One region of the Corynebacterium doosanense CAU 212 genome, then DNA from elsewhere that is predicted to be linked to it. Evidence: predicted binding sites of a transcription regulator. Region 1 holds the regulator's gene; each other region holds the start of a gene.
What was found. Region 1 encodes LexA, which represses DNA repair genes until DNA is damaged. Its sites were predicted from a motif close to CGAACANNTGTTCG; they were not measured.
Positions count from the first base shown of each region.

Region 2: CDOO_RS14485 (HNH endonuclease signature motif containing protein) is a predicted target of LexA. The motif match lies at 1,318-1,331, and genes of this name have one in related genera.
Region 3: CDOO_RS09715 (HNH endonuclease signature motif containing protein) is a predicted target of LexA. The motif match lies at 1,559-1,572, and genes of this name have one in related genera.

Region 1 covers NZ_CP006764.1:1,678,942-1,682,215, reverse strand. Annotated here, with positions in the region: gene ptsP (phosphoenolpyruvate--protein phosphotransferase) at 1-608, shown strand, start outside; gene CDOO_RS08280 (DeoR/GlpR family DNA-binding transcription regulator) at 605-1,384, opposite strand; gene lexA (transcriptional repressor LexA) at 1,523-2,218, opposite strand; gene CDOO_RS13955 (hypothetical protein) at 2,664-2,825, shown strand; gene nrdR (transcriptional regulator NrdR) at 2,900-3,274, shown strand, end outside.
Region 2 covers NZ_CP006764.1:393,434-396,707, reverse strand. Annotated here, with positions in the region: gene CDOO_RS14485 (HNH endonuclease signature motif containing protein) at 1-1,268, opposite strand, end outside; gene rfbB (dTDP-glucose 4,6-dehydratase) at 1,435-2,430, shown strand; gene rfbD (dTDP-4-dehydrorhamnose reductase) at 2,431-3,274, shown strand, end outside.
Region 3 covers NZ_CP006764.1:1,986,766-1,990,039, reverse strand. Annotated here, with positions in the region: gene CDOO_RS09720 (zinc-binding dehydrogenase) at 1-271, shown strand, start outside; gene CDOO_RS09715 (HNH endonuclease signature motif containing protein) at 268-1,503, opposite strand; gene CDOO_RS09710 (serine hydrolase domain-containing protein) at 1,614-2,432, shown strand; gene CDOO_RS09705 (TOBE domain-containing protein) at 2,437-2,835, shown strand; gene CDOO_RS09700 (NAD(P)H-binding protein) at 2,903-3,274, shown strand, end outside.

The DNA.
Region 1 (3,274 bases):
GCATCGCCCTCGGTAACGAAGGGTTGATGACCAGGCAGCTCGACGCCATCGCCCAGGCGGCCCAGGCTCGACCCGAGGGTTCCCAGACCTGGGTCATGGCCCCCATGGTGGCCACGGCGGACGAGGCGGAATGGTTCGCCGGGCTGTGCCGCGAACGTGGCCTCGTGCCCGGTGCGATGATCGAGGTTCCGGCGGCGGCCCTCATGGCCGACACGGTCATGCCCTCGCTCGACTTCGTCTCCATCGGAACCAACGATCTCACCCAGTACGCCATGGCCGCCGACCGGCTCTCGCCGCAGCTCGCGTACCTCACCGACCCGTGGCAGCCGGCCGTGCTCAAACTCATCGAACTCACCTGCCAGGGTGGCCAGCGCCATGATGTGCCGGTCGGTGTCTGTGGCGAGGCGGCCGCAGATCCCCTCCTGGCGTGCGTGCTCACCGGCCTCGGCGTGAACTCGCTGTCCGCGGCCTCCAACGCCGTGGCCGGGGTCGGCGCGCAGCTGGCCGAGGTGACTCTGGACCAGTGCCGCGAGATGGCCGCTGCCGCTGTCGGCTCCCGGAGTGCCGCCGAGGCGAAGGCCGCGGCACGCGCGGTGCTCGGGGATTAACCCGCGATGACGACGTCGACCTCGCGCTCGCGCAGCGCGTCGACGTAGAAATCAGGGGCGTTGGCATCGGTGATCACCACATCGATGTCGGCGATACCCGCGAAGCTCACCAGGTAGTCGTTGCCCAGTTTGGTGGAGTCACACAGCACGATGACCCGGTGGGCGTTGGTGACCATGGCCGACTTCACCGCGGCCTCCTGTGAGTCTGCGGTGGAGAGGCCGTGATCGAGGGTCAGCGCGTTGGTCCCGATGAACGCGACATCGGCGCGCATGAGCGCCAGGGTGCGTAACGACGTATCGCCCACTACCGCCTGGGTGATGGCACGAACCGTGCCACCGAGGAGCTGAACATCGGGGGCGTGTTTGGCGGCGAGGTTGAGTGCCGACGGCAGCGAGTTGGTGACGATCGACCACCGCGCACCGCCCGGCCGGTCGCCGATGAGCTCGGCGATGGCGTTGATGGTGGTCCCGGAGTCAAGGAAGATTGAGCCGCCGGGAGCGGGGAGGAAATCGAGCGCGGCCCGGGCGATGGCGGTCTTAGCGGACTGCGCCGAGCGGAGCCGGGTGTCCAAGGGGAACTCCGCAGTCTGAAAGGACTGGCTGGCCACGGCGCCCCCGTGCACCCGGTGGACCACCCCCTCACGGTCGAGGGTCGCCAGATCGCGGCGAACCGTTTCGGCGGTGACGTCGAACCGCTCGGAGAGCTCGGTGACGTTGACCCGGCCCTCCACGGCGGTGAGGGAAGCTATCTGGCGGCGTCGTTCTTCTGCATACATCGGGAACCGGCCTTTACTCGCGCGGGACTCACATGCGGGGAGGTGGTGGCCCCCCATTGTCATGCCTTATAGCCACGATTAAACCCAATAGCAGGAAAACACAGGCCCGATCACCCCCGAACGGGAATACTCCCGGCCTCAGAGACGGCGGAAAACGGAAACGACCTTGCCCATGATTTCTGCTTCCTCTCCCGGGATGGGATCGAAGTCGTCGTTGTGGGGGAGCAGCCAGACACCGGTGGAGTCACGGTGCAGTTCCTTGACGGTGGCCTCGCCGTCGAGCATGGCGGCGACGAACTCGCCTTCCTCGGCGACCGGCTGTGCACGGACGACCACCCAGTCGCCGTCCATAATTCCGGCCAGTTTCATGGACTCACCCACGACGCGCAGCATGTAGAGCTCACCGTCGCCGACGATCTCGGTGGGCATGGGGAAGTACCCGTCGACGTTCTGCTCGGCGAGGATCGGGGAGCCGGCGGCAATCTGACCGACGACGGGGACGTAACTCGGGGCGCCGGCGTCCTCCGGGACCTGGCGCTCGGTGACCTCATCGAGGGCGTTGCGGGCGGGCTCGTTTGTGTCGTGCAGGTGCCGGATGTCCACGGCGCGAGGTTTGTTGGGGTCGCGGCGCAGGAAACCCTTCTTCTCCAGCTCGTTGAGCTGGTAGGCGACCGACGACGTCGACTGCAGGCCGGCCGCGTCGCCGATCTCCCGGATGCTGGGGGCGTAACCGCGGAGGACGACCGCGTCCCGGATGACCTCGAGGATGCGCTTCTGGCGTGGGGAGAGTGTGCTGATGTCGGGCTGTTTCTTGCGGGTGTTCTTCGGTGCCATGGGTATCTCCTCGGATCCACGTCGGTGTCGTGGTGGGTGCGTGCGCGAGCGGTCGGGCGGTGATCGTGTTCCTGTCTACCATCAAACCGTATTTGTGTTCGATATTCAACGGCAACGCTGGACAAGTTTTCGAAAGGGTGATAACTTTCGAACACACAGGCGGATTCGAACACTTGAACGGTAGACGGCGTTCGATGTCCAGCTGGCTGGTTATCCTCGAACGCACAACGACAACAAGGTGGTAGAAATGACCCTCACAGTGAACACTCCGAACCACGTCAACACCGGGAACCATACCTTCTCCCGCACGGTCCCCCCGGCCGCGGTCTGGGATCTCCATCCCTCCCGTTCCCTGCCGTCCCCCGCACTCGGTGTTCGAACCCTGGCGCCCGTTGATCGAACAGGTGAACCGTCCCTCGTGGCCGGTGGGGTAGCGGATGTTCGAGTGCGTTCATTCGAACAACGTCGCGAGAACGGCAAGGTCACCCTGCTCGGTCTCGCGGTGGGCGCCGTTCTGGTCATCGGCACCGTCATCGGTGTCAACGAAGGTGCCTCCAGCCAGGGCCCCGGCCAGTTCGAAACCGTCACCGCGGTCACCGCGAAGTAGGCCGGCTCTTCCAGGGCTCCGGCTCCCCGGCACTAGGATGGGCAGCTCCGCCCCCTTAACTCTTAGGAGCCCTCGTGTACTGCCCGTTTTGCCACAATGAACAATCACGAGTGATCGACTCCAGGGTGATTGATGCCGGCACCTCCACTCGCCGTCGCCGGGAGTGCTCGCAGTGCAACGGCCGCTTCACCACGGTGGAGAAGGCGATTCTGCTGGTGGTCAAACGCAACGGCCTCACCGAACCTTTCAGCCGAGAAAAGCTCATCAGCGGCGTCCGCAGAGCCTGCCAGGGACGTGATGTGCCCGACGACGATCTGAAGAAGCTCGCCCAGGAGGTCGAGGAGACCATCCGCGGAAAGGGAAGTTCCCAGATCGACGCGAATCTCATCGGCCTGGCCATCCTTGACCCCCTGCGGGAGCTGGACGAGGTCGCGTACCTCCGCTTCGCC
Region 2 (3,274 bases), 1.3 Mb from region 1:
ACTATCGGTGGCTCAGGTATCGCTGCCCCGGTGTAGGGCTCGCCGGCGCATGCGACGCGTAACGGCAGACTGCGGTTCACCGACTCGAACACGGTCCCGTCTCGGAAACGGAACATCAGCCGAGCCGGGTCCCCGAAGCCCAGTTCAACCCCGGCGATGCCCCTGGACACCAGCGAATGGCAGTAGGAGCACAACGGCAAGAGATTCTCCGGATTGGTCAGACCCCCACGGGCCCACTCCACTATGTGGTGGAACTCGATGAACTGGGTGTGCGCGCAACCGGGCATGGCGCACTGGAACATCCACTCGGTGAGCACTGCGGTCGCCACCGCGTCAGACACCAGCCTCCGGGAGCGCCCGAGTTTCATTGTCGCTCCTTTGCCATCCAGCAGATGCCCCCGCATGTATCCGTTGAGCATGGTGCCGGTGAGCGACTCGGCCGTAGCTGCAGGAGCATGAGGCAGATGCGCGTGGCCGTCCTCCGTGTAGATGACATGCACCTGCGCACCGGGTGCGCGGCGCGTGTTGGTCGGCGAGGAGTGCACGATGTTGAGCATGCCCAGAAAAGACGACATCAATTTCGCCGGCATGGGCATGCCGAACCGGCTGCTGCCCAGAGCGTCGACCTCGTCAGGTTCGGCCTCAGCCAGGGCCTCATCCAGCCGTTCGGCGTCCGACAACGTCTCAGGATCAATCTCCGCGAGGTCGACCAGGTTGGCCAGCTCGCCGATCTTCAGCGCCGTCAGAAGCTTCTGCCCTCCGACCGGTCCGAGCTCGCCGCTGAACCTGACTCGCCCGGTCTCTTTGTCCGCCCAAAGGCGGAACTGGTCTTCCCCGCCAGAGCTGCCACGATCCCCGGCCCGGCTCCGACCCGCGAGCGCCCGTTCCAGCTCCCGGTAGGACATGGACTCCGCCAGGAGCACCAGCTCGATCTCGTTCTCCTCGGTGAGATATTTTCCCAGTAGGCGCACCTTGGAGTAGTTGATCCCCGCTTCCAGAAATGAATCCGCGACGAAACGGTACCTGGCCACCGTCCGTGCCACCCGGAGGTAGTCGTACGCGGTGTTGTCTGCGACGTCGAAAATGCGGACGATCCACGCGGCGGTGGACCTGGCACCACACTCCTGCGCCAGACCCCGGTCGTCGAACTCCGCGAGGTTGAGCAGAAAGAGCGCGTGCTGCCTGCTCATTTCTTCGTTGGCGGCTGAAATGGTGGTGATGAGGTCGTGGTCGGACAACGTGGTGGTCAAGGAAAGTGCCGTGGTCATGAAAGCCCCCTGCGGTACGACGTGCGCGGTTCCCGATCCCCCGAAAGATCGAACGCACGTTCTACTAAGGCAAAGTCTACCCCGGCCAACCCGCCGCGTCCAGAGTTAATAGAATGTTTTTTCGATTCGACTGGACATCGCCCGGGCCGCACGTACACTAACCCCCATGACAAGGCTGCTGGTTACCGGTGGCGCCGGATTCATCGGCGCCAACTTTGTTCGTTCCGCGCTCGAACGCGGTTACGACGTCGACGTTCTTGATGCCCTCACCTACGCCGGAAACACAGCCAACCTCGAAGGTCTGGATGCCGAGCTCCACATTGGTGACATCGGGGACGAGGCGCTCGTCGATACGCTAACCCGCCGGGTGGACACGGTCGTGCACTTCGCCGCGGAATCCCACAACGATAACTCCCTGACCGATCCGTCGCCGTTCGTGCGCACCAACGTCAACGGCACGTTCACGCTGCTCGAGGCCTCACGCAGGCACGACACCCGCTTCCACCACGTCTCCACCGACGAAGTCTTCGGCGACCTCGCCCTCGACGACCCCAATCGGTTCACCGAGGACACGCCGTACAACCCGTCGAGCCCCTACTCCGCGACCAAGGCCGCCTCCGACCACCTGGTCCGCGCCTGGGTGCGTTCCTTCGGGCTCCGGGCCACGATCTCGAACTGCTCCAACAACTATGGGCCGTTCCAGCACGTCGAGAAGTTCATCCCCCGGCAGATCACTAATCTTCTCGACGGTCGCGTGCCCAAGCTCTACGGCACCGGCGAGCAGGTGCGCGACTGGATCCATGTCGACGACCACAACGCCGCTGTGCTCACGATTCTCGAACGCGGCCGGATCGGCGAGACCTACAACATCGGCGCGGACAACGACCACGTCTCTAACAAGCAGGTCATCGAGCTGATCTGCGAGCTCATGGGGGCCGACGGCTACGAACACGTCGCTGACCGGCCGGGACATGACCTGCGTTATGCCATGGATTCGAGCAAACTCCGCCGCGAACTCGGCTGGGAGCCCCAATTCACCGACACCGATTCCGGTATGCGTGAGGGTCTGGAGCAGACGATCCGGTGGTACCGGGATAATGAGTCCTGGTGGCGTCCGCAGAAGGACGCCGTGGAGCAGGCGTACGCGGAAAGAGGCCAGTAGATGATCGAGGGACTGCAGGTCATTGACCTCACCGTCCACGCGGATGCTCGCGGGTGGTTCAAGGAAAACTGGCGCGCCGGCTGGCTGGACTTCACGCCGGTGCAGCAGAACGTGTCCTTCAACGCCGACAAGGCCACCACGCGCGGCCTGCACGCCGAGCCCTGGGACAAGCTGGTTTCCGTCGCCACCGGCCGGGTGTTCGGGGCCTGGCTGGACCTGCGGGAAGGCTCCGCGACGTTCGGCGAGACGTACACACACGAGATCGGGCCCGAGACCGCGGTTTTTGTACCCCGGGGAGTGGCCAACGGGTTCCAGGCGCTTATCGACGACACCACCTACACCTACCTGGTCAATGACCACTGGTCCCCCGACGCCGAATACGCCAACGTGTCCTACCGGAACATCGACTGGCCCCTGGAGCCGGCCAACCTCTCCGAGAAGGACCTCGCCCACCCCATGACCACCGATCCGCTGCCGGCCAAGAAGATCCTGGTCACCGGCGCCGATGGCCAGCTCGGCCGGGCGCTGCAGAAAGTGCTCGGAGACCGCGGCGAATACTGCGCACGTGCGCAGTTCGACATCACTGACCCGCCCGAGCTGCGCTGGCGGGACTACAGCGCGATCATCAACGCCGCCGCATACAACGACGTCGACGGCGCGGAGAGCGACCGTGCGCAGGCCTGGGCGGTCAACGCAGAGGGCCCGGCGAAGCTCGCGCGCATCGCGCAGGCCAACGACCTCACCTTCGTGCATGTCTCCACCGACTACGTCTTCGATGGATCCCGGGACAGCTACTCCGAGGACGCTCCGGTGGCGCCGCTGAGCTTCTACGGCGCCACCAAGG
Region 3 (3,274 bases), 310 kb from region 1:
GAGAATCGTGGTCACCGCGAGCGATTCGGAGGAGGAGACACTTCCCGTACAGTCGCTGTTCTTCACCAACCACACCGTGTACGGCTTCGCCCTGCCGAATGAGCCCGTGGCGGTGCTCGCCGAGGCCGCGCGGGTGATGAACTCGCTCCTGGCTGCGGGCAAGCTTGAGGGCAGGGTGGATCAGCGACTGACCATCGCTGACGGACGCAAGGTCCACGAGAAGCTCGAGGCCGGCGGGCTGAAGGGCCGGATTCTGGTGCTGCCCTCCTAGAATTCGGGTTGCTCGGTCGGGCCCTCCTCCTGCTCCCGGTCGGGGGCGTGGTGGTGCTCCCGACGGCGGGTGATGCGCTGACCCAGGGTCTGCACCCAGTTCCTCGCCTTCGCCGACAACGGACCCTCCGGCACCGAATGCACCCACGTCCCGTCCTCGAACAACCACACAATCTCCCCCTCCGGCAACCGCACCGGAAACATCCGCCCATCCGTCTTTATGTTGTGACAGTGCGCGCACAAGGACGCGAGGTTATCCGCACACGTCGGCCCACCCGCGGCCCAGTCCACGGAATGATCCATCTGCGCATCCGCCGCACTGCGGTTGTCCCCCGGACCCCGACACGTACCGTCACGACCGACGACAAACGCCCGGATATCCTCCGGAGTCTGATACCCCGCCGCCACCTTTGTGGCGACCTTGTCCATGTCACGGACCTGGGTGGCGGTGTCAGCCAGGGCGTTGCTGACCTGGGGTGTCAGCCAACCCGCGCCGAAGACGTACGCCGGGGCATCCTCGACGTCGTGGGCGCGGTAGAGGTTGAGCACCACCCGCACCCGGGCAGCCCCGGTGACCAGATCCCGCAGCGCCTCCGCCTCACTGCACCCGGCCTCGGCGACCCGGGCACGCAGGGCGGCCTCGATGATAAGGGCCACGTCCGTGGGGGCGTCGAGGTTGAGGTAGGAACGCCCGTCATCACCGTGGTGGGCGGAAAACGTCGGTGGTGCGGGGGGATCGGGTGTGTGGTCCACGTCGAGGGTGGGGGCGAGCAGGCGGATCCAGTCGCGGATGCGTGCGGTGATCTGCCCCGCGCTGGGTAGTAGCTGGTTGAGGCGGGTGGGCAGGAGATAGAGGGCGAGTCTGGTGTCGATCAGGGCGAGGAGTGTCTCGTCGGTGAGCAGGCACAGGGCTTTGTCGATGGCGATCAGGCGGGAGAGGTCCAGGCGGTGGGTGGTGTCCTGGATTTCGCGTACCAGGGGTAGCTCGGTGAGGCGGTGGACGGCGGCGAGGGCGTTGCCGATCTGGAAGCGGCCTTTGCCGGTGAGGCGGTGGATGGCGGTGACGGCGAGGTCGTAGTCGGCGTCCTCGTCGGGGAGCAGGGTGGTCCAGAGTTGGTATTCGCTGCGGCGGATCTGGTGGGCGAGGTGTGCTGTGGGGTGGTCTGCCTCGGTGGCGTAGTAGGCCCCGGGGTGTTTTTCGTGGTGTGTGGTCAGGACAGGTGAGGTGTACATGATTCCCCCGAATCACGATGCAATGACGTTGTCTGCAACCCACCCTACCCCAGTTAGAACAAATGTGCGAATCGAACGCAAAGTCCGGGACGGCCGCTACCCTGGCCAGCATGAGCATGGAAACCGCGTTGGAGAAGGTGGGGCAGTGGCCCGTCGATAAGCACGCCGCGGCGGTGATTACCGCAAAAGGGACGACGAGCGTCGGGGACGTGGACCGGGTCTTCGAGCTGGCCAGCGTGACCAAGCTGCTGAGCGCCTACGGTGTGCTCATGGCGGTGGAGGAGGGGGCGCTGGAGTTCGACGAGCCGCTGGGGCCCGAGGGATCCACCGTGCGGCATCTGCTCGCACACGCGTCCGGGGTGGCGTTCGACTCACGGGAGAACCCCAAGCCCGTCGGTGAAAGGCGCATCTATTCCTCCGCCGGGTACGAGTGGCTGGCAGAGAAGGTCGCGCAGGAGGCGGACATGTCGTTCGCGGAGTACCTCCGGCTCGGTGTCTTCGAACCGCTGGGGATGACGGACACGCAGCTGTGGGGATCGGCGGGGCATGAGGCGCGCTCGAGCGTGGCGGACCTGACGAAGTTTGCCGCGGAACTCCTGGACCCGAAACTTCTCGCCCCCTCGACCGCCCGCAAGGCCATGACGGTGCAGTTCCCGGGCCTGCGCGGCATCGTGCCGGGCTACGGGATGCAGAAACCCAACGACTGGGGCCTGGGTTTCGAGATCAGGGGGGAGAAGTCACCCCACTGGACGGGAACGACCATGCCGGCGGAGACTGTCGGCCACTTCGGGATGGCGGGGACGTATCTGTGGGTGGTGCCGTCGAGAAGCGTCGCCATGATCGCGCTGAGTGACCGGGACTTCGGGGACTGGGCGAAACCCCTGTGGGCCGAAACCAACGACGCGGTGTGGAGCGAACTGCAACAATAGGGGTATGCCCGCCATCAGGATCAAGACCGCCGCCATCCTCCTCGGAGTTTCCGACGACACCGTCCGCCGCTGGGTCAGCCAGGGCAAGTTGCAGTCCACCGACGGCGGCGTCGACGGTGCCTCCCTCGCCGCCTTCGCCAACGAACGCGCCAGGGACCAGGCGCTCGGCGATCCCGCATCGCAGGAGATTCAGTCCGCCCGCAACCAGCTCACCGGCCTGGTCACCCGCATCACCTCGGACACGGTGATGAGCCAGGTCGAACTTCAGTGTGGTCCCTACCGCGTGGTCTCCCTCATCTCCACGGAAGCGGTCCGGGATCTCGGGCTGGAGGTCGGCTCCGTCGCCACCGCCGGCATCAAGGCGACCAACGTGACGGTGTCGCTCCCCGACGGCACCCGGTGAACCCCGGCTCATGCAAGATCGCTCATGGATACCTACCGTGGGTGGCACAACCTACGAGGAGGAAAACATGTCCACAGTGATCATCATCGGCGGCCACGGCAAGGTCGCGCTCCGTACCGCTCCGCTGCTTATCGACGCCGGGCACACCGTTCGCTCCATCATCCGCAAGGAGGAGCAGGCCGCCGACATCCGCGACACGGGTGCCGAGCCCGTCGTGGCCGACATCGCCTCCCTTAGCGAGGATGAGCTCGTCGACCTGTTCCGCGGCGCCGGCGCCGTGATCTGGGCGGCCGGTGCGGGCGGCGGCGACGCCGACGCTACCTGGGCCATTGACCGCGATGCCGCGATCCGCACCATGGATGCCGCGGAGAAGGCGCAGGTCAACCGTTACGTCATGGTCTCCTACTTCAACTCCCGGCTTGTCGACGGCCGTGTGCCC